DNA from 3 places in the Arthrobacter sp. UKPF54-2 genome. Region 1 is predicted to be linked to each of the others. Evidence: riboswitches for the same ligand, from Rfam matches in the RefSeq annotation. Region 1 holds a riboswitch; each other region holds the start of a gene.
The links. A riboswitch is a leader RNA that binds a small molecule or an ion and turns the genes downstream of it on or off. The one in region 1 is predicted to bind cyclic di-AMP.

Region 2: another riboswitch for cyclic di-AMP. It lies ahead of E7Y32_RS03015 (hypothetical protein); the one in region 1 lies ahead of E7Y32_RS02200 (M23 family metallopeptidase).
Region 3: another riboswitch for cyclic di-AMP. It lies ahead of E7Y32_RS12620 (NlpC/P60 family protein); the one in region 1 lies ahead of E7Y32_RS02200 (M23 family metallopeptidase).

What each region holds. Positions count from the first base shown of each region.
Region 1 covers NZ_CP040174.1:516,671-523,768, forward strand. The annotation lists gene E7Y32_RS02180 (molybdopterin molybdotransferase MoeA) at 1-945, opposite strand, end outside; gene E7Y32_RS16320 (DUF6457 domain-containing protein) at 942-1,229, opposite strand; gene E7Y32_RS02185 (molybdenum cofactor guanylyltransferase) at 1,213-1,914, opposite strand; gene E7Y32_RS02190 (HNH endonuclease) at 1,964-2,464, opposite strand; gene E7Y32_RS02195 (NlpC/P60 family protein) at 2,767-3,507, opposite strand; cyclic di-AMP (ydaO/yuaA leader) riboswitch at 3,772-3,965, opposite strand; gene E7Y32_RS02200 (M23 family metallopeptidase) at 4,078-4,896, opposite strand; cyclic di-AMP (ydaO/yuaA leader) riboswitch at 4,901-5,143, opposite strand; gene E7Y32_RS02205 (metal-dependent transcriptional regulator) at 5,263-5,958, opposite strand; gene serC (phosphoserine transaminase) at 6,258-7,098, shown strand, end outside.
Region 2 covers NZ_CP040174.1:692,369-699,466, reverse strand. The annotation lists gene E7Y32_RS03035 (nucleoside deaminase) at 1-85, opposite strand, end outside; gene E7Y32_RS03030 (phosphatase PAP2 family protein) at 157-999, shown strand; gene upp (uracil phosphoribosyltransferase) at 1,012-1,647, shown strand; gene E7Y32_RS03020 (glyoxalase superfamily protein) at 1,702-2,079, shown strand; gene E7Y32_RS03015 (hypothetical protein) at 2,216-2,965, opposite strand; cyclic di-AMP (ydaO/yuaA leader) riboswitch at 2,965-3,152, opposite strand; gene E7Y32_RS03010 (HAMP domain-containing sensor histidine kinase) at 3,259-4,854, opposite strand; gene E7Y32_RS03005 (response regulator transcription factor) at 4,858-5,598, opposite strand; gene E7Y32_RS03000 (winged helix-turn-helix domain-containing protein) at 6,204-7,076, shown strand.
Region 3 covers NZ_CP040174.1:2,724,244-2,731,341, forward strand. The annotation lists gene E7Y32_RS12580 (hypothetical protein) at 1-118, opposite strand, end outside; gene E7Y32_RS16465 (glycoside hydrolase family 16 protein) at 517-1,230, opposite strand; gene E7Y32_RS16470 (hypothetical protein) at 1,298-1,489, shown strand; gene E7Y32_RS12595 (DUF4397 domain-containing protein) at 1,835-2,536, shown strand; gene E7Y32_RS12600 (RNA polymerase sigma factor) at 2,696-3,265, shown strand; gene E7Y32_RS12605 (anti-sigma factor) at 3,252-4,136, shown strand; gene E7Y32_RS12610 (DNA alkylation repair protein) at 4,181-4,702, shown strand; gene E7Y32_RS12615 (hypothetical protein) at 4,699-4,953, opposite strand; cyclic di-AMP (ydaO/yuaA leader) riboswitch at 5,124-5,317, shown strand; gene E7Y32_RS12620 (NlpC/P60 family protein) at 5,322-6,068, shown strand; gene E7Y32_RS12625 (dihydrofolate reductase family protein) at 6,182-6,739, opposite strand; gene E7Y32_RS12630 (helix-turn-helix transcriptional regulator) at 6,983-7,098, shown strand, end outside.

The sequences.
Region 1 (7,098 bases):
CGGTCGCATGGCGATGCCGTCGATGAGCAGCCGGCCGCCCAGTGCCGCGACCGTGCGCCGGAGATGGTCGGTGCCGGAGCGGCCCGTGCCGCCGGTGGTGATGACGACGTCGGCCGGCAGCGGCTCCGCGGCGTCGCCGGCGGCCGTGCCCCGCTCCGCCGCCGGGGCGTCGGTGTCCTCGAGGGCGGCGAGCCAGTCGGCGTCGGCGTCGCCGATCTTGACCTCACCGGCGTAGATCCCGCCGAGCATTTCCACGACGGCGGCCAGTTGCGGCCCGAAGGTGTCCCGTACCTCGCCCGGTTGGGGGACGCCGCTGCTGACGACCTCGGAACCGGTAAAGACAAGCCGGACGACGGGCTTGCCGAGGACCGGCAGCGCGTCGTGTCCGGCGAGGGCCGCCAGGGCCAGGTGGGCGGGGTTGAGTACGGCGCCTGCCTTGATGAGCACCTCGCCGACGGCGGCCTCCTCCGCGGCTTTGCGAATGTGGTCGCCGTTGCGCGGTTCCCCGGGTTTGGCCCCGCCGCCGAGTTTGAGGACCGGCAGCCCGTCTTCGTCCGGGGCGATGACGCCGCTCTCGCTGCGGAGAACGGCCTTTGCGCCCGCCGGGATTAGCCCGCCGGTCGCGATGGGGCTTCCCTGGTGAGGGGCCAGCCGCTGGCCGGGCTCGGCGAGGATCCAGGGCCCGCTGCCGTTGACCGCCCAGCCGTCCATCGCGGAGGAGGCGTAGTGCGGCATGTCGTGCAGCGCCGTCAGATCCTCCGCCAGCGTCCGCCCGAGGGCGTGCCGGAGCGGCACCGGCGCGGCCGGGATGGGGGTGGCGCAGTCGAAGGCCAGCTGCCGTGCCTCCTGCCAGCCGTGCGCAAGGTGCCGGTGCGGAGCCTCGGCCGGGTCGCCGGAGGCGCCGTCCTCGGCGCCGGTACTGCTCGTGGGCGGCTCAGGCGTCATGCCCCGGGTGCCTCGGCGGCGGCGTAGTCCTTCGCGAGTTTCCGGGCCACGCCCATGGCGGCCTGCATGGACACACTGTCCGGCGCCTGCCCGGAGCCGGAAGCCAGTCCGGCAGCGAACCCGGCTATGAAGGTGGTCAGCGGAGCTGCGGGTCGGACGACGGAGTGCGCGGCCACGCCGGCCAGTCCCAGCACTTCGTTAATGTCGATTTCGACGTCTTCGAGTTCCAGGGCCTGGAGCAGTGCCCGGCACCAGTCCTCCAGCGTCTCATCCTGGCTTTTCACCGTTTGCCTCCAAAGTCGAATTCGGCCGCCCGTTGCCGGGCCGGCCTGGACCGGGGTCTGAAACCCCCAGGGCGGAAGCGTCATCCCAGGTGTCCACGTCGTCGGTGGACCCCGGCGGAACCGGAACCGTCCGCAGTTCAAGACTAGCAAGCAGGGCGAAGACGGAGCCCCCCTCGAGCGCGTTGCGCCGGGCCGCGTCGCCGACGGCGCGTTGTAGCGCGGCTGTGCGATAAAGACCGGCGAGGGGCTGGGAGCGTCCATCCCGCGCCACGGCCATGACCCCGTCGCGGCCGCCGCCCGGACCTTCGGCCGGGCCGTCCGCCGCCGCCAGCAGGGCGCCGACGGCGGCGGCCACCCGCGGCATGTCGCAGGCGAGCACCAAGGTGTGGGCCGCGGGTCGGCCGGCAGTACGTTCCCCGGCACCGGCGTCTGCCCCGGCCAGGGCGGCGAGGCCTGCGGCGATGGCGGCGGCGGGTCCGGCAAACGGGGGCTCTTCGCGGCAGCTGAGCACCTGGGGCGGGAGGCCGCCCGTGTCCGGCCCGACCACCACGATCCGGCGGGCTCCGCCGGCCGCCTTGAGGGCCAGCTCCAGCAAGGTGGCGCCGGCTACCGTCAGGCGGGCCTTGGGCACGCCGCCGAGCCGGGAGGACCTGCCCCCGGCGAGGATTACGGCGTCGAATTCCACCCGCCCAGCCTAGCCGCAGCGGCCCGCGCCGGGCGTCAGGACGGGAGGCTCAGTGTGCCTTTTCGGGAAGCAGGAACGGGTCCCAGGCCGGGGTGGGCTTCTCCAATTCCTTGATCTGCCAGATGGTGCCCCTGGGCGGACCGGGGACGAAGCCGAGTTTCCAGCCCATTTCCCCGGGGGTATGGTCCCCTTTGGCGTTGTTGCAGCGCAGGCAGGCGGCGACGAGATTTTCCCATGAATCCGCGCCGCCCCGGGACTTGGGCTGGACGTGGTCAATGGTATGGGCCGCCTTGCCGCAGTAAGCGCAACGGTGGTTGTCGCGGCGCAGCACCCCCCTGCGGCTGACCGCCGTCAGGGTGTTGTAACGGGGCCTGATGTACCGGTTCAGCAGGATCACGGTGGGCCGGCCGAGAATGTCCTGCGGGCCCACCACGGGATCGTCGCCTTCGGCCACCACACTGGCCTTACCTGTCAGCACAAGGACCAGCGCCCGGCGGAAAGTAACTACCGCCAGCGGTTCATATCCAGCATTCAGAACGAGAGTGCGCATCCGCATACCTCTTCACGGCCGCACCCGCCAGGGGCACGAGGGCCGGCTGCCCTGTGCATGGTCGGGCTATGGATCGACACCACAAGAGTAAACACCGCAGGCCCGGTTTACCGAATTTTATTTCGCCGCGCCCCGCGCCGCGCCCCGCGGCCGGGGCGGCCAGCAGGTCCGGCGGCGGAATCCGCCTGCAGGTCGGGGGCGGGGCGGGCGCGGGTGGGCAACCCGCCTGGTACAACGCAAAGGACCCCTGCCGCCTGGCAGGGGTCCTTCACAATGCTTCCGGCGGACACCGGGAGCCAGTCCTAGCCGCCGACGCGGATGAAGACCGGGCCGGAGCCGACGTTGACGCTGTACAGCGCGGTGGTTCCGCCGTTCCAACCGCCGTGGACGGCCATGCCGTTACCGACGTAAACAGCGATGTGGGCCATGCCCATGCCGCCGTTCTGGTAGTAGGCGAGGTCGCCCGGCTGAGCCTCGGCGGCGCTCACGGTGCGGCCCAGGGACAGGTAACCTGCGGGCCAGCCGTGGTAGTTGACGCCCACTGCGGCCAGCGCGTTGGTGGCCAGCATGGTGCAGTCCTGGGAGACACCGATCTGCGCGTAGGCAGCAGCGGCGATCGAAGCGCCCATGCCGCTGACAGCAGCCGGAGCCTTCGTGGCCAGCGAGGCGGTCACCGCGTTGCCGGTGGAAGCAGCAGCTTCCTTGACCTTCACGACGGGCTTGGAAGCCTCGACGGGGGCCGGTGCGGTGGTAACAGCAGGCTTCTCGTAGGAGATCGCGATGCTGGAGGCCGCGGAGATCGTGGCCGGTGCGGTGGACTGCACTTCCAGGGCGGAAGCGGAGGTGGACTCGCGCTGAACGTTGGTCTCGGCAGCGTTGGCTGCGATACCGCTGGTCAGTACCAGGCCGGAGGCTGCAGCGATAACCGCGGCCTGGCGACCCATACCACCGGCGTTGTCGCCGACGGCCTTAGCAATGACAGCCAGCGAGTTGGTCTTGGTGACCTCCGCGCGGTGGCGTGCAATGGTTGCACGAGTAGTCATTCAGTTCTCTCTTTCGTGATCCTTTTGTCCGCGCTCATTTCAGGCGGGACTGAGGACGCTCCGGCATCTTGGGGGTACGCCGGATCGCCCCGAAACGGGTTTCTTTAGCGAAGGGTGTACTGCGAAGACGCGCCAAAAGCGGGAACTGCGTTGTGAGATCCAGTCCGGGCGCCGACAAGGGCAGCGCGGAGCATGGAGTTCAGCGGGCTCAACTGAGCCTCGCCAGCGCGAGAACGCGCAGCATTGTGGCGTGAAGACACGAAAGTAGCCTCTCCCAATGCCTACGAGGTGAGCTGTCGGATTCGGATGGGAGTCACCCGGCCGCGCTGCTTCCTGGGAAGCTTTGCGACTTAACCCCAAGGCCTTCTTGCGAAGACCAAAATTGGTTCCCCCGCCCCTGCCAGACGATGTCATGCGAACGGACCTTGAGCGGTGGCAGAGTTAGGCAATCCACTCAAGAGCGCCAACTTCGGAGAAGTTGGCGTGCTTCATACGGTACAGCAGTTGGGACTCAATGTCACATTCAGATCACGGCGTGTCACAGAAATGCGAGTGATCCCTCGGCTCGGTTTAGAGCCAGCCCAGCGGGTCAACGACTTCCCCGTTGACCATCACCTCGAAGTGGAGGTGGCAGCCGGTGGAGGCGCCGGTGGTGCCGCTCATCGCCACCACATCGCCGCGGGAAACCTGCTGGCCCACGCGGACAGTTGAGGACGACAAGTGGTTGTACGTGGTCTCCAGGCCATTGCCATGGTCGATCACGACCCGGTTGCCGCCCCCGTAGGGGTGCCAGCCGGTAAAGGTTACGGTGCCGCTGGCCGCGGCATGCACGGGCGTGCCGCACTGGGCGGCGTAGTCCTGCCCGCGGTGGAATTCTCCGACGGCGCCCGTAATGGGACTGATCCGGTAGCCGAACGGCGAGGCGGAGACCATCGTGTCCAGCGGGTGCCCGAGGCTGCCGGCGGAGGCCGCACGGGTGATGGTGCTGGCGGACTGGGCGCTGAGCAGCTGCTTGAGCTTGCCGTCCGGGTCGCCCTTGGTGGTGACAGCCGTGCGGTTGAAGTCGATCTGGGCGGCCGAAGCCTTGACCTCGGGCTGTGCCGCGGCGGACACCGAGCCGGTCTTGGCGGCGTCGGTGGCCATCACCGGGCCGGTGGCCGGGACGGTGACGGTCAGGACCAGTCCGGTGGCCGCCAGAGCGATGCCGGCCTTCTGCCCGACGCCGCTGACGGCGGCGAAGTCTGTCATCTGGCGGAAGGCGCTCCGCCGGCCGCGGCGTTCGTCGCGGTGCGCGTCACGGGGGCGCTCGACGGTTACGACGGCGGCCGGGCGCGGCTCCGGAGCGGGACCGGTCGCACGACGGCGGCCCCTGACGGTCTGGGTGGTCAAGTACGGTTCCTCTCTGGATAGCCTGCGAAGTTAGCTGTCGGATTCGGGTCAGAGAGATCAAAGACCCGGTCCGCCGGTGCAAGCATCCAGACACAGGGTCATCCAAGGGCGCCCTCGTGGATTGTTGCTTGCCGCTAGCGGACTTCACCCCAAGGCTGTTGGATCAACAGCCGTTAGTGGTTCCCCCGCCTCTGCCAGAAGGTGACTCGCCGACTGATCCGCTGGCAGAGCTCGGCTTCGGATCAGATAACGCTTTAGTATCAGTGCCAGTTATCAACTATAGGCGATTAAGGCAGGCAGTAATAATTTCGTTATCTAGCCTGTGCACAACTTGGCCCCGGTCCTGAGGACGGCGGTCCGAACAAGTTACCCGAGCGTAACGAAGACGTGGGCCGCGACTTCGGGAGGCAGTTCGAGGGCCCCCTCGATGTCCGGGACCCGGACCGAGATGTACTCCCCCACGCGTTCGAGCGAGACCCGGGCGCCGGGGCGGATTCCGCCCTCGTCGAGCTGGACCAGCAGCTCCGGTTCCACCTGGATGGGCTCGGCCAGGCGGCTCACGGTGATCCGGGAGTCTGCGCCGTAGCCGGCCATGGCGTCGAGGAGGTTGACCACGCCGTCCGCGGCCTCCGCCTGCGGGAGTCCGCCCAGGTCGGCGAGCCCTGGGATCGGATTTCCGTAGGGGGACACGGTCGGGTGGTCCAGCATCTCGAAGATGCGCCGTTCCACCCGCTCACTCATCACGTGCTCCCAGCGGCACGCTTCCTCGTGGACGTAGGCCCAGTCGAGTCCGATCACGTCGGCGAGGAGCCGTTCGGCAAGCCGGTGTTTGCGCATCACCTCGATGGCGCGTTTGCGGCCCGCTTCGGTCAGTTCCAGGTGCCGGTCGCCGGAGACCACCACCAGCCCGTCGCGTTCCATCCGGCCGACGGTCTGGGACACGGTGGGGCCGGAGTGACGGAGCCGTTCGGCGATGCGGGCGCGGAGGGCGACGATGTTCTCTTCTTCAAGTTCCAGGATGGTCCGAAGATACATCTCGGTGGTATCGATCAGATCCGTCATTCAGCTCAGCTCCTCGAGCGCCGTCCTTGCGTCATTCCCACGGTACCGCGTGCGGGACGCGCCCCGGCGAGATCCGCCGTACATCACCGCACAGCCTAGCCTATTTTGAATTACTCCGGATAATCTGCGGACCTCACACCGGGACAGCCGCGCCCGGGCCGTCTCAATGACCGGACTGTGACGGACGATTTTCCTGCCTGCCCGGGACCGTCGGGCAGAATAAGGGCAGGTCCCCGGCCGCAGCCCACGCACGATCCGCCCGGGCCACGCCACGCACCCAGCCGACAATTGGAGCCACTGTGAGCGACACCAGCATCACCATTCCCGCGAACCTGCTGCCCAAGGACGGCCGCTTTGGTGCCGGCCCGTCGAAGGTCCGGCCGGAGCAGATCCAGGCCCTGTCCGCGGCGGCGGAGACGCTGCTGGGCACCTCGCACCGGCAAGCTCCGGTCAAGAACCTTGTGGGGTCGGTCCGGACCGGGCTCAGCGACTTCTTCCGCGCCCCCGAAGGCTATGAGGTCATCCTCGGCGTCGGCGGATCCACGGCGTTCTGGGACATCGCCAGCTTCGGCCTCGTGGAGAACAAGGCACAGCACCTGTCCTTCGGCGAGTTCGGCTCGAAGTTCGCCGCCGCCACCAATAAGGCGCCGTTCCTGGCGGAATCCTCGATCATCACCTCCGAGCCGGGCACGCGCCCCGAGGCCCGGGCCGAGGCCGGCGTCGATGTTTACGCCTGGCCGCAGAACGAGACGTCCACCGGTGTTGCTGCCCCGGTCCGGCGTGTGCCGGGCGCCGACGAAGGCTCCCTGGTCCTGGTCGACGCCACCTCCGCGGCCGGCGGCCTGGACGTGGAGGTGGCCGAGGCGGATGTGTACTACTTCGCCCCGCAGAAGAACTTCGCCTCCGACGGCGGCCTCTGGCTGGGCCTGTTTTCCCCGGCCGCCCTGGAACGGGCCGCCCGGGTCAAGGCCGGCGGCCGCTGGATTCCGGACTTCCTCGATCTCCAGACCGCCATCGACAATTCCCGGCTGAACCAGACCTACAACACCCCGGCCCTGGCCACCCTGGTGACCCTGGATGCGCAGGTGCAGTGGCTCAACGCCAACGGCGGCCTCGACTTCGCCGCCGCGCGGACCGCCG
Region 2 (7,098 bases), 180 kb from region 1:
GCACGTCCGCGGTGGCCAGCGCCCGGCGCGCCTCGGCGAGGGCCAGGCCCATCCATTCCGCATGCCGGGGCTCGGGAGTAGTCATGGCTCAATGGTAGTTTCGATCCTAAGCAGGCTGTGCACTATCGAAGTGCACCGGGAAGTCGGGAGATGGCAGTGAGCACCAGGACTGAAAGCTGGCTGACGCGGCGCTGGGGCAAGTGGGTAGTGCCGTACGCCGCGCTGTGGATCACGATGCTGATCGGCGGCGTGGTCATCGTCGCCCTGGCCCTGACCAGCTATGAGGTCTACGACAACGTGGTGGATGACGCCGGCGTGGCCAACCTGGACAAGCCGATGCTGGCGGCCATGGAACAGCTGCGCAGCCCCGGGCTTGACTCCTTTGTCACCGGGTTCACCAACATCGGCGGCGGCATCGGCATGCCGATCCTGGCCAGCATCCTGACGGCATGGCTGATCTGGGTCTCCCGGACCTGGCGCCCGCTCATCCTGATCGGCGGCGCCGCCGCCGTGTCCGTCACCGCCACCTCGCTGGGCAAAAAGCTGATCGGCCGGACGCGCCCGGACCACGCGGACGCGGTGCCGCCGTACGAGACCTCGCCGTCGTTCCCCAGCGGCCACACCCTGAACACCACGGTGGTGATCGGGCTGGTGGTCTACCTCGCCTGCCTGCAGGTCAAACGCACCCTTGCCCGGGTCGGCTTCATCACGGCCGGTGTGATCTTTATCTTCGCCATGGGCATGAGCCGGGTCTACCTGGGCCACCACTGGATGACCGACGTGATCATCGGCTGGGTGCTCGGGCTGGGCTGGGTGGGGATCGTCATCCTGGCCCACCGGCTCTTCCACGTGCTCCGACACCGTGAACACACCGGCCCCGCACCGACGTTCGACAACGAAGCCCACCTGCGCGACCGGGCCCCCGGAAGCAGCCGCAGCGGCGGAACGGGCGACTCCGAGACCCCCGGCCCCGCGGGACGGTCCTCGACGTCCGGGTGATAGTTTTGACCCATGCGCACTCTCGTTGTGGACCACCCGCTGGTCGCCCATAAGCTCACCGTTCTGCGGGACAAGAACACCCCGTCCCCGGTCTTCCGCCAGCTCACCGAGGAGCTCGTCACGCTCCTGGCCTATGAGGCAACCCGCGACGTCCGCACCGAACCCGTGACCATCGAGACGCCGGTCAGCACCACGGTCGGCACGGCGTTCACCAAGCCCACCCCGCTGGTGGTCCCGATCCTGCGCGCCGGGCTGGGCATGCTCGAGGGCATGACCAAACTGGTCCCCACGGCCGAGGTCGGCTTCCTGGGCATGGCCCGCGACGAAGAAACCCTGGACATCATCACCTACGCCGAGCGCCTGCCCGAGGACCTGACGGACCGCCAGATCTTCGTCCTGGACCCCATGCTGGCCACCGGCGGCACCCTGCGTGAAGCCATCAAGTTCCTGTTCAAACGCGGCGCCTCGGACGTCACCTGCATCTGCCTGCTGGCCGCCCCGGAGGGCCTGGCCAAGCTCGAAGAGGAACTCTCGGACGCCAACGTGACGATCGTGCTGGCCTCGATCGACGAAAAGCTCAACGAGAAGTCCTACATTGTCCCCGGCCTGGGCGACGCCGGCGACCGCCTGTACGGCATCGCGGGCTAGTTCCGCAGCCGGTCAAGGGTTCCGGCGGGCAGCGCTCGGGACTACCGTGTGCCCATGGACTGGAAACTTGAACTCGTATTTGTCCCGGTATCCGACGTGGACCGGGCCAAGGATTTTTACGTCAACAAGGTGGGCTTCAACGCCGACTACGACGAGCGGCCCGCCGAAGGCATCCGCTTCGTCCAGCTGACACCGCCCGGGTCCGGGTGCTCCATTGCGATCGGCGAGGGCCTCAACGACGCCGCCCCCGGCACCGCCCCCAGCCTCCAGCTGGTGGTCAGCGACATCCAAGCCGCGCACCGGCAGCTGAAGGACAACGGCGTGGACGTCAGCGACATTGACGTCCAGGACTGGGGCCACTTCGTCTACTTCGCCGACCCGGACGGCAATAAATGGGCCGTGCAATACATCCCCAACCGTCCCAACGGCTAGCCGGCACGCGCAGGCCCGGCCGGCGGGCCCGGCCGGCAGGCCCGGCCGGCGCGGGGACAGACGCACGCAAGGCCCCGGATCCAATGGATCCGGGGCCTGGCCTTTCCGCCGGGGCCGGGGCCTGCGTGGCGGCGGTTTAGTACCAGTTGTGCGCGTAGTGGAAGTTCAGAGCGCCGCAGGGTGAGCCGTAGCGGTCCTGCACGTACTTCAGTCCCCAGTTGATCTGGGTCCGGTAGTTGGTGCGGTAGTCAGCGCCGGCGCTTGCCATTTTCTCGGCGGGCAGGGCCTGGACCACGCCATAGGCTCCGCTGCTCGCGTTCGTGGCAGTGGTCTTCCAGTCGGACTCCTTGGTCCACAGTTTCTGCAGGCACTGCATCTCGCTGGCGGCCCAGCCATGGGCGGGCAGCTGCGAGGCGGCGTAGGCCTGCGCACCCGCGGGATCGTCGACGGCGACCGGCTGCGCCGGGGCAGCCGCGGCCGGCGCAGGAGCCGCCGGAGCAGGAGCCGCCGGCGCGGGCGGAGCCGCCGGCGCGGGCGGGGCCGGGGCCTCGGCCGGCGTAACGTCGGAAGCCTTGGCCTCCACAGTGCCGGTGGAGGGGGAGGCCGGGGCGTTGCTGCCGACCTGTTCGAACTCCAGCTTCTGCAGCGAGGAGTCCTTGGACGCGGCCTCCGTGTGGGCGGCGGTGTTGGAAGCCTGGCCCGCGGCGCCCGCGCCCAGCAGGACCGCGAGGGCGGTCGCCACGACGGCGGCGCGCTTGCCCTTGGAACCTGCGCCGAGCCGGGACAGGGCCGTGCGCTTGGCCGGCTCGGCGCGGTGGCGCGCGACGTCGGCTTCAGCTGCCTGTTTAGCGCCTTCTGGGCGCATGGGTACCTTGAATTCAGTCATGTTTGCCTCTCAACGCCTACGGAGTTAGCTGTCGGGTTCGGATGCAAAAATCCGGCCGCACGGAATCTCAACGTGGCGGCTTAACCCCAAGGGTGCATGGATGCAGAATGCCCGGGAACTCTGGGTCCCCCGCCTCTGCCTAATCCATCGGAATCCGGGAAGCGGCAGAGTTTGGCGTCAATCCGGATACGCGGCCAGATCGATGGCCGCACTCTAAAACGGTACCGAACTTTCCCTTGGAAGTCACATTTAGGTAACGGCAGGCCGGGCTGGCGGCGTGGCGACTTGCCCCACTAGGCTGCGGGGGACGCCGCCGGAAGGCGGACGGTGAACTGCGTGCGGCCGGGCCGGGACGTGACGTAGACGGTGCCGCCATGGGCTTCGACGATGGCCTGCACAATGGAGAGCCCCAACCCGCTGGTGCCCTCCGCCGTCGCGGCCGGAACGGGGGAGGTGGAGGGGGCGATGGCCCCGGTGCGCGCCCGCGCCGCGGCCGTTTCCGGCGCCGGAACTGCGACGGCTGGCGCCGCGGCCGTGACGGGGTTCCGGCGGGAGACGTCGGCCCGGGTAAACCGGCGGAACACCCGGTCCACGAAGTCGGGGGCAATGCCGGTGCCGTTGTCCGTCACGGTGAGGACGGCAGTGCCGTCGTCGGCGGACGTCACCGCCGTCGTCACGGTGGTGCCGGGCTCCGTGTGCTTGCGCGCGTTGGAGAGCAGGTTCGCCAGCACCTGGTGCAGCTGGGCGGCGTCCCCCCGGACCACCACGGGCTCCTCGGCGAGCTCCAGCTGCCAGATGCGGTCCGGGGCCATGACCTTCTCGTCGCTGACCGTCTCGATCGCGAGCTGCGAGAGATCCACCTCGCTGAACTTCAGCGGCTGGCCCTCGTCGAGGCGGGCCAGCAGGAGCAGGTCCTCCACGAGGGCCGTCATGCGTTCCGACTGGCTCTGCACGCGGGCGAGGGACTTCTGGCCGTCCGGGGTGAAGTGCTCGGTCATGCGCATCAGCTCCGTGTAGCCGCGGATGGCCGTCAGTGGGGTCCGCAGCTCGTGCGAGGCATCGGCAACGAACTGGCGGACCTTCATCTCGCTTTGTTGCCGCGACTCCAGCGCGCTGGAGACGTTGTCCAGCATCTGGTTCAGGGCATAGCCCACGCTGCCCACCTCCGTGCTGGGATTGGCGGCGGACGGCGGCACCCGCACCGCCAGGGCAACTTCGCCGGCGTCGAGCGGGAGGCGGGAGACCTTGGTGGCCACCTCGGACAGGTGCTCCAGCGGTTTCATGGTGCGCCGGATCAGCGCCGTTCCGGCCAGCCCGATCACCACCAGGCCGCCGGAGGAGACCAGCACCATGGTCCAGACCAGTGAAGCCAAGGTGTTTTGCTTGTCCTTCAGGGGCAGGCCGGTGACGATCACATCGCCGTACGGGGTCTGTGCCGCGACCAGCCGGTACGCGCCGCTGGAGAGGGTCCGGTCAACGGGCGGCGCGCCGGGGGTGAGCGCCAGCAGAACGCCGGCGTCGTCGGCGGAGAGCGCTTTCCGGGTGGCGTCGTCGGCGAGGAAGCCGGCGCTGGTGACGGCGTCACCGAGGATCCGGGCATTGAGGGTGCCCACGGCCTGGCCGCGCGCTTCCAGCGGGTCCCGGCGCCCGTCGCCGCTGCCGGGGCCGGGCCGGCCGAACTCGCGCGCCCGCTCGGAGGCCTGGTCCAATTGGGAGTCCAGTTGTTTGGTCAGGAACAGGTTCATCGAGGCGTAACTGACCAGCCCGACGGCGCCACAGATGGCGACGAGGAGGGCCATGGCAAGCAGGACCAGGCGGGTGCGCAGGTGCCAGGTGGAAGGGCTGCGCCAGTCCCGGCCGGCGGCAGGGTCTCTGGCGGGAGCTGCCACGGGCTAGTCCGCCGGTTTCAGGACGTACCCGGCCCCGCGCACGGTATGGATCATCGGCGGGTGGACCGCGTCGACCTTCTTGCGGAGGTAGGAGATGTAGAGCTCCACGATGTTGGCCTGGCCGCCGAAATCGTAGTCCCAGACGCGGTCCAGGATCTGCGCCTTGCTGACCACACGCTTGGGGTTCTCCATCAGGTAGCGCAGCAGCTCGAACTGGGTGGCGGTCAGATGCAGTTCCTCCCCGGCGCGGGTCACTTCCCGGGTGTCCACGTTCAGGACGAGGTCCCCGACCACGAGCTCGGCAGTGTCCATCGCCGCGACGCCTGAGCGCTGGACCAGCCGGTGCAGCCGCAGCAGGACCTCTTCCATACTGAACGGCTTGGTCACATAGTCATCGCCGCCCGCCGCCAGGCCGGTGATGCGGTCCTGGACCGCGTCCTTGGCGGTCAGGAACAACGCGGGAACCTCCGGCGCGAAGGCCCGGATCCGGCCCAGCAGCTCGACGCCGTCGAAGCCGGGGAGCATAACGTCCAGAACCAGCACGTCCGGGCGGAAATCCTTGGCGAGTTTCACCGCTGCGGGGCCGTCCGCCGCCACCGCCACGGACCAGCCGGCCATCCTCAGCCCCATGCTCATGAGCTCCGAGAGGCTGGGTTCGTCATCCACCACGAGGGCGCGGATGGGTGAGCCGTCCGGGTGCGTGAGGTGGGGCAGGTTGTTGGTCATAGAGTGCGAGGTGGCCATGCGACAACTCTCCAATCCGGCAGTAGGGGATGGCTTTGGGGATCCTGTGCGCGAGCTGTGAATCACAGCTTAGCGAGCTGGACCGTCCCGGCCGCTGGATTTGACCCCTGTCCGGCCCGCGGACGGGAAAGGCGCGGGCGCCCCGGATGCCTGATTTGGCTGCCGCGCCTTACGGTGAACATTTTCCGCCCGACGACGAGTGGCAACGAAGAATCTTCGCCCAAAGCCGAATCCCGACCGTTCGTTCGGCAAAAACAAAGCACACTTCCTTGACACGCCAGAATTGTGACTTGCGCTACAATCGCCCTTTTTGTCTCACAATGCGGACTTTGGGGTCCATTGTTACTTGCTAGTTCTCATTGTTACGTTGCACACTTCAAATGTGAACAAGAACTCAACAGCACCTGCAGCCGCAGCTTCCTGGATCAGCGCACCAGCTGGTACCGAGATGCGCTGTTGTCGAATGCACGCCTAACTTCTCCACCCCAGAACGTTTCTAGGCATTCGCCCCCAGCCCAGCGTCGGGCGCCCCTCCCCAGTTCTCATTGCGGGGAACTAAGCATTCGAGCCGCGATGACGGCCATTCACATTGAGGTAAGCATTCCATGTCAGTTGCATCCGGATACGTCCACATCTCCGTCCGTAACGCCAACAAGGCCGGCCAGGCATCCGGCCTCCGCCAGGGCTTCGGCGGCCGCCCGAGCTACGGCCCCGCGGGAGCAGGCAACAGCTTCCCCGCCCCCGGTTACGCCGCCCAGGGCTACAACCCCAACTCGTACGGCCAGCTGCGTGCCGTCCCCGCCGCCGAGCCGTCCCCGGCCACCGCGCCGACTCCGGTGATCGCCCCCGGCAACGGCAGCCCGGTCCGCCCCGTGCCCAACGACAACGTGGCCCGCGGCTTTGTGCTCTACATGGGCATCGATGAGGAAACCGCGGCGGCTGCCGGGACCTCCATTGCCAAGCTGGCCCAGGAAATCCGCGCCTACGCCCAGTCGCTCGTCGCCGGTGCCGAAAGCTACGCCGCCGTCGCCGTCGCCCCCGCGTCCGCCCCGGGGTCAGCGCTCGACGTCGTCCGCTCCACCTTTGGCGACCCGACCGCCGGCGCCCGCCAGCGCGCCGAGAACGCCCGGCTGCAGCAGCCGCAGGATCCGCGCCCCTCGGGCGTGCTGATTGACCTCGCCCGCCGTGAAGTGGCGCTCGACGGCGAATCGCTGAACCTGACGTTCAAGGAGTTCGAGCTCCTCAACTACCTCGTGGAGAACGGCACCCGCACCGTGGGCCGCGATGAGCTGCTGGAGGGCCTGTGGCGCAATGCCGAAGAGGTCCCCAACGAGCGGACCATCGACGTGCACATCCGGCGCCTGCGCTCCAAGCTCGGCCGTCTCGCCAACACCGTGCGGACTGTGCGCGGGCAGGGGTACCGGTTCTACGAGCACCCCGAGGTTGTTGTCTGGGCCGCGCCGGAGTACTCCATCTAGCTTGGCTTTCGCGAAGCGCCCG
Region 3 (7,098 bases), 1.3 Mb from region 1:
CAGGCCGTCCCTGAAGGCGCGTCCGGAGGTCCGCGCTCCTTGAGACCCTCCCGGCGCCCGGCTGGCCACCGTTGATCGCCCGGTCCACCAGGGCCATCAGTTCCTCGTCGGACAGCACCGCATCAGCCCCCGGCGACTCGGGGGCGCTGGCGGAGGCACCGGCAGGGGAGGGGGACGCGGCGGGGGACGCGGCGGAGCCGCTGCCGGCCGGAGGCGGTGACGGTGATCCCGGTGTACAGCCGCTTAGAGCCAGCGCGGCCGCGGCGCACGCCAAAAACCAGCGCTGTCTCCGCGGGGGACCGCCGGGGATTCGGATTGTTGCAGCACCTGGGCGCACGACTGGACTCCCTGCCGTCGAAAGATGTGCTGCGCCCAGCCTCTGCCCCCCGCCCCGGCGGCACCAGAGGATTTGTGCCCCTGCACCACAAAGGCACCGTCCTCAGCCGAGGACGGTGCCTTTGCAGTGTGACGGCGCCGTGGTGATGCGGCGCCGGCGCGGCGCCGCGCGCGTGTGTCCTACTGGTAGACGCGGACCCAGTCGAGCTGCATCTGCGACGGGCTGGTGGCGGTGCCGTCGGGGAACCAGTCGAGCTGCATCGTCTGGTGCATGCCGACCGTGGGCTGGTGTGCCGGGTTGGTGTCGCTGAACGTCTTCACGCCGTCGATGTAGCCGGTGATGCCGGCAGGCGTCCACTCCACCGCGTAGTTGTGCCACTGCGTGGTGTCCACGGGCGTGGCTGCCGTCGTCTGGAAGTCCCCGCCGCTGCAGGCGTAGTGCAGGAAGAACTTCATGGCAGCGGTGTTCGAGGTGCCTTCGGCGAAATCAACTTCGGCGCAGTTCGGCGAGGTGTTGTTGTTCGGCCACAGGAGCAGTACGGGGTGGTACTCGGAGTCGCGGACGTTGGTCTTCATCCGGGTCTCCCAGCGGCCGTATTTCTGCTGGCCGAACTTTGCCGACATCCCGCCGGTGGTGCCGGCCGCGTCGCCGGTGACGGTCGCGACGCCGTTGGCCACCGACCACGCCTGGGGGCTGCGGACGCCCTTGCCGGCATGGCCGGCACCGTTGAAGACGCCCCATTTGGCGGCGTCCGGGGCTCCGGCGTAGGAGAATTCGTCGCCGGCCAGGACGGGACCCCAGCCCAGGGCGGCGGCGGCCTGTGTTCCGTCGCCTGCGGGGGCTGCCGGGGCCGGGGCGGCAACCGGTGCTGCCGGCGCCGCGGGTGCTGCCACCGGCGCCGCCGGGAGAGTGCTGGGCGCCGCCGGCGCGGCAGCAGGCGGAGCTGCCGGGGCCGCTGCAGTGGTCTCTGCAGGGGCCGGCGCAGCGGCGGCGGAGGTGGCCGGCGTCGACGCCGGGGATGCTGCCCGCGCCGACGACGTCGGGCTGGCCGCCTTGGTGGGCGCGGCGGTACCGGCCGAGGACGCAGCACTGCATCCGGTCAGCGACAAGGCACCGAGGGTAACGGTGATGGCAATCTTCTTGAACAAGTGACCCCTCCGGGATATTGAATTGGCGCAAGCGCAGGGCGCGATCGGGGCGCTGGCGAGCTTCTGGCAGCTTCTTTCAGCCCCGCCTGGCGGACAGGGCGAGCAGGCGCCGGCTGGCGCGGCGGCGCCCTGCATAACGGGCATCCGGGGCCCTGCGTTCGGGCCTGGCCCTCGGGCCAGCCGTCAACGTTACTCGATCGTAACCTTTGTTCGCAAAACGCCTGATGGTCCCCGGCCCATGACCCGGAGAAGAAAATGTGGCACTCATGCATCCGTTCGGCACCCCCGGCCGGTAGTAAGGGTGTAAGCGAAACACCGCCCGCATCCGGGCCTCAATGAGGAGTTCCACATGCATACGAAATCACTCTCTGCTGCAGCCGGCGCACTGACGCTGCTGGCAGGGCTTGCCTTTGCAGCCCCGGCGCAGGCCGGGGAGAAGCGCCACGACCATGACACAGCAAAACTCTCCGTTCTTCACGGCGTCCCCGGGGTAATCGTGGACGTGTGGGTGGACGGAAAGCTGACGCTGGATAACTTCACCCCGGGCACCCTGGCGGGGCCGTTGAATGTCCGGGAGGGGGAGCACAAGATTGCCATCACCGGCGCGGACTCCACGAGCGCCGACAACCCCGTGATCGGCCCTGTTGAGGTAGATCTCAAAGAGGGCCGGGACTACACCGCTGTGGCGCACCTGACGGCGGACGGAAAGCCCACGGCCACGCTGTTCAAGAACGACACCTCGGCCAGCCCCGATGGCAAGGGCAAGCTGACGGTGCGGCACGTAGCCGCGGCACCCGCCGTCGACGTCCTTGCCGGTGGCAAAGCCGTGATCACGGGCCTCGAGAACCCCGACGAGAAGAAACTCACGCTTAAGGCAGGAACCATCTCCGCCTCCGTGGCCGCAGCGGGCAGCACCGAGGCCCTGATCGGCCCCGCGGATGTGAAGGTCAGCAAGGGCAAGAACACGATCGTCTACGCCTGGGGCAGCCTGGCTGACCACAACCTCGACCTGGCAGTGCAGGTGGTGAAGTCCGCACGGCAGGACGACTGAGCGGTCCGTCAGGTGCTGAATTTGCGCCGAACGGATGGCGGGGCCGCGGCGATCGCGGTCCCGCCATCCGTCCTCCCGCAGGTTCCTCCATTGCGGTGCGCCGAGGCCCGGGGAATAATGGCGTTCCACGGGTCTCATTGCCGCTCTAAGGAGCACCTGTTGGAGGCTACTGATCGTGAATGGGATGTTTCCATTGACCATGCCTTCGCCGCGGGTGAGGAGCAGGCGCTCGCAGAGGCCTACCGCATGCTCGGACCCCTGGTCCATACGCTGGCGCTGAGGGCGCTGCGCGAACACGGCGCCGCCGATGACGTCACGCAGGAGGTCTTCATCCGCGCCTGGAAATCGCGAACCAGCTATCGCCCCGACGCGGCCCGGCTGCCCGCCTGGCTGATCGGGATCACCCGCAATGCCATTTCCGATGCCCTGTCCGCCCGCTCCCGCCGGCGGGACGTGGAAAGGGCAGCCCTCTACCTGGTCAACGACCCGGCAACCGGCGTCGACCGGCCGCATGCCGAGGCGCTCGCGGACCGCCTGACCCTCGACGACGAGCTGGAGCGCCTGGGGGACCCGCAGGCGTCCATCATGCGGCTGGCGTTCTACGAGGATCTGACGCACGACCAGATCTCGTCCCGGCTCGATCTTCCGCTTGGCACGGTCAAAAGCCATATCCGACGCAGCCTCGCCCGGCTGCGGTCCCGGCTGGAGGTGGAACATGGAGCATCTTGACGATGAGCTCCTGGCGTTGCTGGCGCTGGGCGAACGGCCCGCCAGTGCGGAGGAACGGCTCCACCTGGACGGCTGCCACGACTGCGCGACGACGCTCGACGCACTGCTGAACACCGTCTACGTCGCCACGCTCAACCCGGACCAGGTGCCTCTGGAAGTGCCGGGCAGCCATAACTGGGCCGCGATCCACTCAGCGCTGGGGCTCTCGCCCGCCCTGGCCGCCGACCCCCTGCGCCCACCCCGCGGCGGCGAAGCCCCTCACGCGGAGGACCAGCCGGCGGGGGACCGTCCCTCGGAGGACCGGCCGGCCGGAGCTGCCGGGGCGCAATGGCACCCGGCCCCGTCGAACCCGCATCCCGCCGGGCGGCAGCCGGGCCAGCGGCACACGGGCCAGGGCTTCCCACGGCGCGGATCATGGATACTCGGTCTGGCCGCAGGGGTGCTGCTGGGCGCTGCCGGGGCGTGGACGGCCGTGACCGTCCTGGGCCCCGCCCAGCCGCCGGTGGCACAGCCCACCCCATCCGGGCCTACGGCGGTGCTCCTGGCCGAAGCCTCGCTGGCTCCGCTGGCAGGACACTCGGCCAGCGGCAGCGCACTCGTGGAGAAGCTCCCCGACGGATCGCGGCAGCTGGTCGTCAGCCTTCCCGAGGAGAAACTCACGGGCTTCCGCGAGGTGTGGGTGGGCTCGGCCGACCTGTCCCGGATGGTTAGCCTGGGTGTCCTGGGCCAGGGAACCGGTTCTTTCGTTATCCCCGGGGCCCTGGACCTGGCCGACTATCCGGTCCTCGACATCTCCGACGAACCCTACGACGGGGACCCGGCACACTCCGCAGAGAGCATCGCACGCGGTAAGTTCGCCGCGCAGGGTTGACCCCGGCCGCAGGAGCGGGCTGGCGGCTGCGACAGAATGGACCCATGAGCGAGGCCGGTGACTTCATTGATGCGGCGCTGCAGCGCGAAAGCACCTGGCAGCGGGCCGAGGAAACACGGTCCCGCCTCGGTCCGGAACTCCGGTCCTATGGCGCCTCCGTCGGCGCCGTCCGGGGCGCGGTCCGGGATGCGCTCCGCCGCTACCGGCACCTCGGCCGTGACGGAATCACGGCGCTCAGCTCGGAGTTGTGGGCGGTACCGGTCTTCGAACGCCGCCTCGCCGCTGTCGTCCTGCTGCAGTCCCATCTCGCTGTGCTGGACAACTCGGACCTGACCCGGATCGAAGGCTTTCTGCGCGGTGCGCGCCTGCCCGAGCTGGCGGATCCGCTGGCGGTCGACGTCGTCGGGCCGCTGATCGCCGGTCTTGACGGGGCGGCCCGGAGGCGGGCCGAGGCCGTCCTGGAACGGTGGCTGCAGGACCCGGACCCGTGGCTGCGCCGAGCGGCCCTGCTGGCACCGACGGGCGAACTCCGTTCCGGCGCGGGCCGGAGCCGCAGGTTCCCCTAGCGCTGCGGCCGGCGCTCCACCACGGCGTACGCCCTGCCGTCGAGGAACTGCCAGTCGGTCACGACCATAAAGCCGAGGGCATCCACACGGTCGTTCAGGACGTGGACGTCGAATCCGCCGTCGCGCGGTTCGGCATCCCAGGTGGCGACGTGGATTTCCCCGCCCTCGAGCACCAGCAGCTCCGTATTGACGTCGAAATCCTCCTGCGGCTGGTCACTGAGTTGGCAGATGGCGACACAATGCCGGTTCATAACGGGCCTTCCGCTCGGGGAACGCTGGATGAGCCCATCCTATGCGTGGCAGTGCTCGGTGCCCTAGGCCTAATTCCCCGCCAGGACACGCCTCCGTTACCTGAATGTGACATTACCGCCCAGTACCGTTACCGTGGATAGGTGCCTGTTTGTTTCCGATACGGGCGCTTCCGAGCCGATTGCCTAACTCTGCCGCGGCCCGGGATCCGAATGCAACCTTCTGGCAGAGACGGGGAAACCACTTATGACCTGCCGCTCCGGCGGGTCTTGGGGTGAAGCCGCACAGCCCGCTCTGACGGGTCCGCGGCCGGGTGCCTCCCATCCGAATCCGACAGCTCACCTCGCAGGCATTGGGAGAGGCTACAAACATGACTTCACGCACTACTGCTGCGCGCCATCGTTCCGACGTCCCCGCAGGACGGACCTCAGCATTTTCGGTCAAGCCAGGCACCATCGGCCGCCAGGCCGCGGTCCTTATGGCGGCGTCCGGCCTCGTCCTGACGAGCGGCATGGCGGCCAACGCGGCGGCCGCACCGGCTGAGCGCGAGTCCGCCCCGGCATCATCGGTCGACGTCGCCGGGAAGGTTTCGGCCCCGGTCACCGCCGACTCCGCGGTCCAGATCAGCTTCGACCGTCCGGCAGTGGCCACCACGCCGGCGCCTGTAGTCGAGCAGCCCAAGCCCGTTGCCGCACCGGCCGCACCGGCCGCGCCCGCCGTCGCCCAGGCTCCGGCCGCCCCCAAGATCACCGTCCAGGCCCAGGCTGCCGTTGCCCCGGCCCCGGCCCCGGCCGGCGGAGTCAACGCCGCGATGCTCTCTGCCGCCTACAGCCAGATCGGCATCACCCAGGACTGCACTGCCATGGTCGAGAAGGCCCTCGGCGCTGCCGGCATCCCGGTGGGCGACCTGGGTCCCCAGCAGTTCATGAACTACGGCAAGGTTGTCGCCGACCCGCAGCCGGGCGACATGATCGTCCAGTCCGGCCACGTGGCCATCTACGCCGGCAACGGCCAGGTCATCAGCGGCGGCATGAACGGATCCAACCAGACGATCTCGCACCCGCTCTCCTGGCTGACCGCCACCGGCGGCGTGACCTTCGTCCGCGCCGGAGCCTAATCCCCGAGTAGATATTGCACCAGCGCTACTCCCGAAGGCCGGTGGCCGGTTGTCGCTACGACAGCCGGCCACCGGCCTTCGCTGGTCCGGGGCACCCTAGCTGGTGTACGTCATCAGCTGGTGTACCGCAGCCGGACCACGCCGTTGCCGAACGTCCGCGTTTCGGCGAGCGTGAGCGCGGTCCTGCTCTCCGCGGACTTGAACAGTGGCGTGCCCTGGCCCAGCAGGACCGGGTGGATGTAGATCCAGTACTCGTCGATCAGTCCGAGCCGGCGGAAGCTGTCCGCCAGCCGGGCCCCACCCAGGGCCAGATCGCCGCCGGGCTGTGCCTTGAGTGCCAGGACGTCCTCAATCACGACCTCGCGCGCCACCGTGGTGTTCCAGTCGGCGCGCTCCAGGGTTCTGGAGTAGACGATTTTCGGCATCTCTCGCCAGATACCCGCGAACTCGACCTCGGGCGGCGTGCTGGCCGGGTCCCGGTCCGCCGTCGGCCAGTAGCCGGCCATCAGCTCAAAGGTGATGCGGCCGTCCAGGAAGGCGCCCATGGTGCGGAGCTCCTCATTGAAGTGGCTGTGGAGCTCGTCGTCCACCATGTGCCAGTCGAGTTCCCGGTTAGGGCCTTCCATAAACCCGTCCAGGGACACCTGCATTGCATGGATGATCTTCCGCATGTGCCGAGCCTACGCGCGCACCGGACCACGGGGAACCGCCCGGCGGGGAACCGTCGCCGGCCGAGGCGACCGGCAGTATAGTGCCGGTGAGCCCCCGAAAGCGGGCTGCAGGCGCTCACTCAGACCTCTTTCGGCAGCATCTTGCCGAAATCCAGAAACTGCGGCACGATAGGGGAAGTCTCCCGCTTGAACCGGCAATATGATGCCGGACCGACGTGGCGGGTCCGTCTGGAAGGAACAGCAGTGGGTGATGTGGCGGCGATCGCCGAGGGAATCCGCCGGAGCCGGAAGGACGCCGGGCTGACACAGGAGGACCTGGCGCACCTGGCCGGCACGTCGGAGCGCACCGTTCGCGCCAT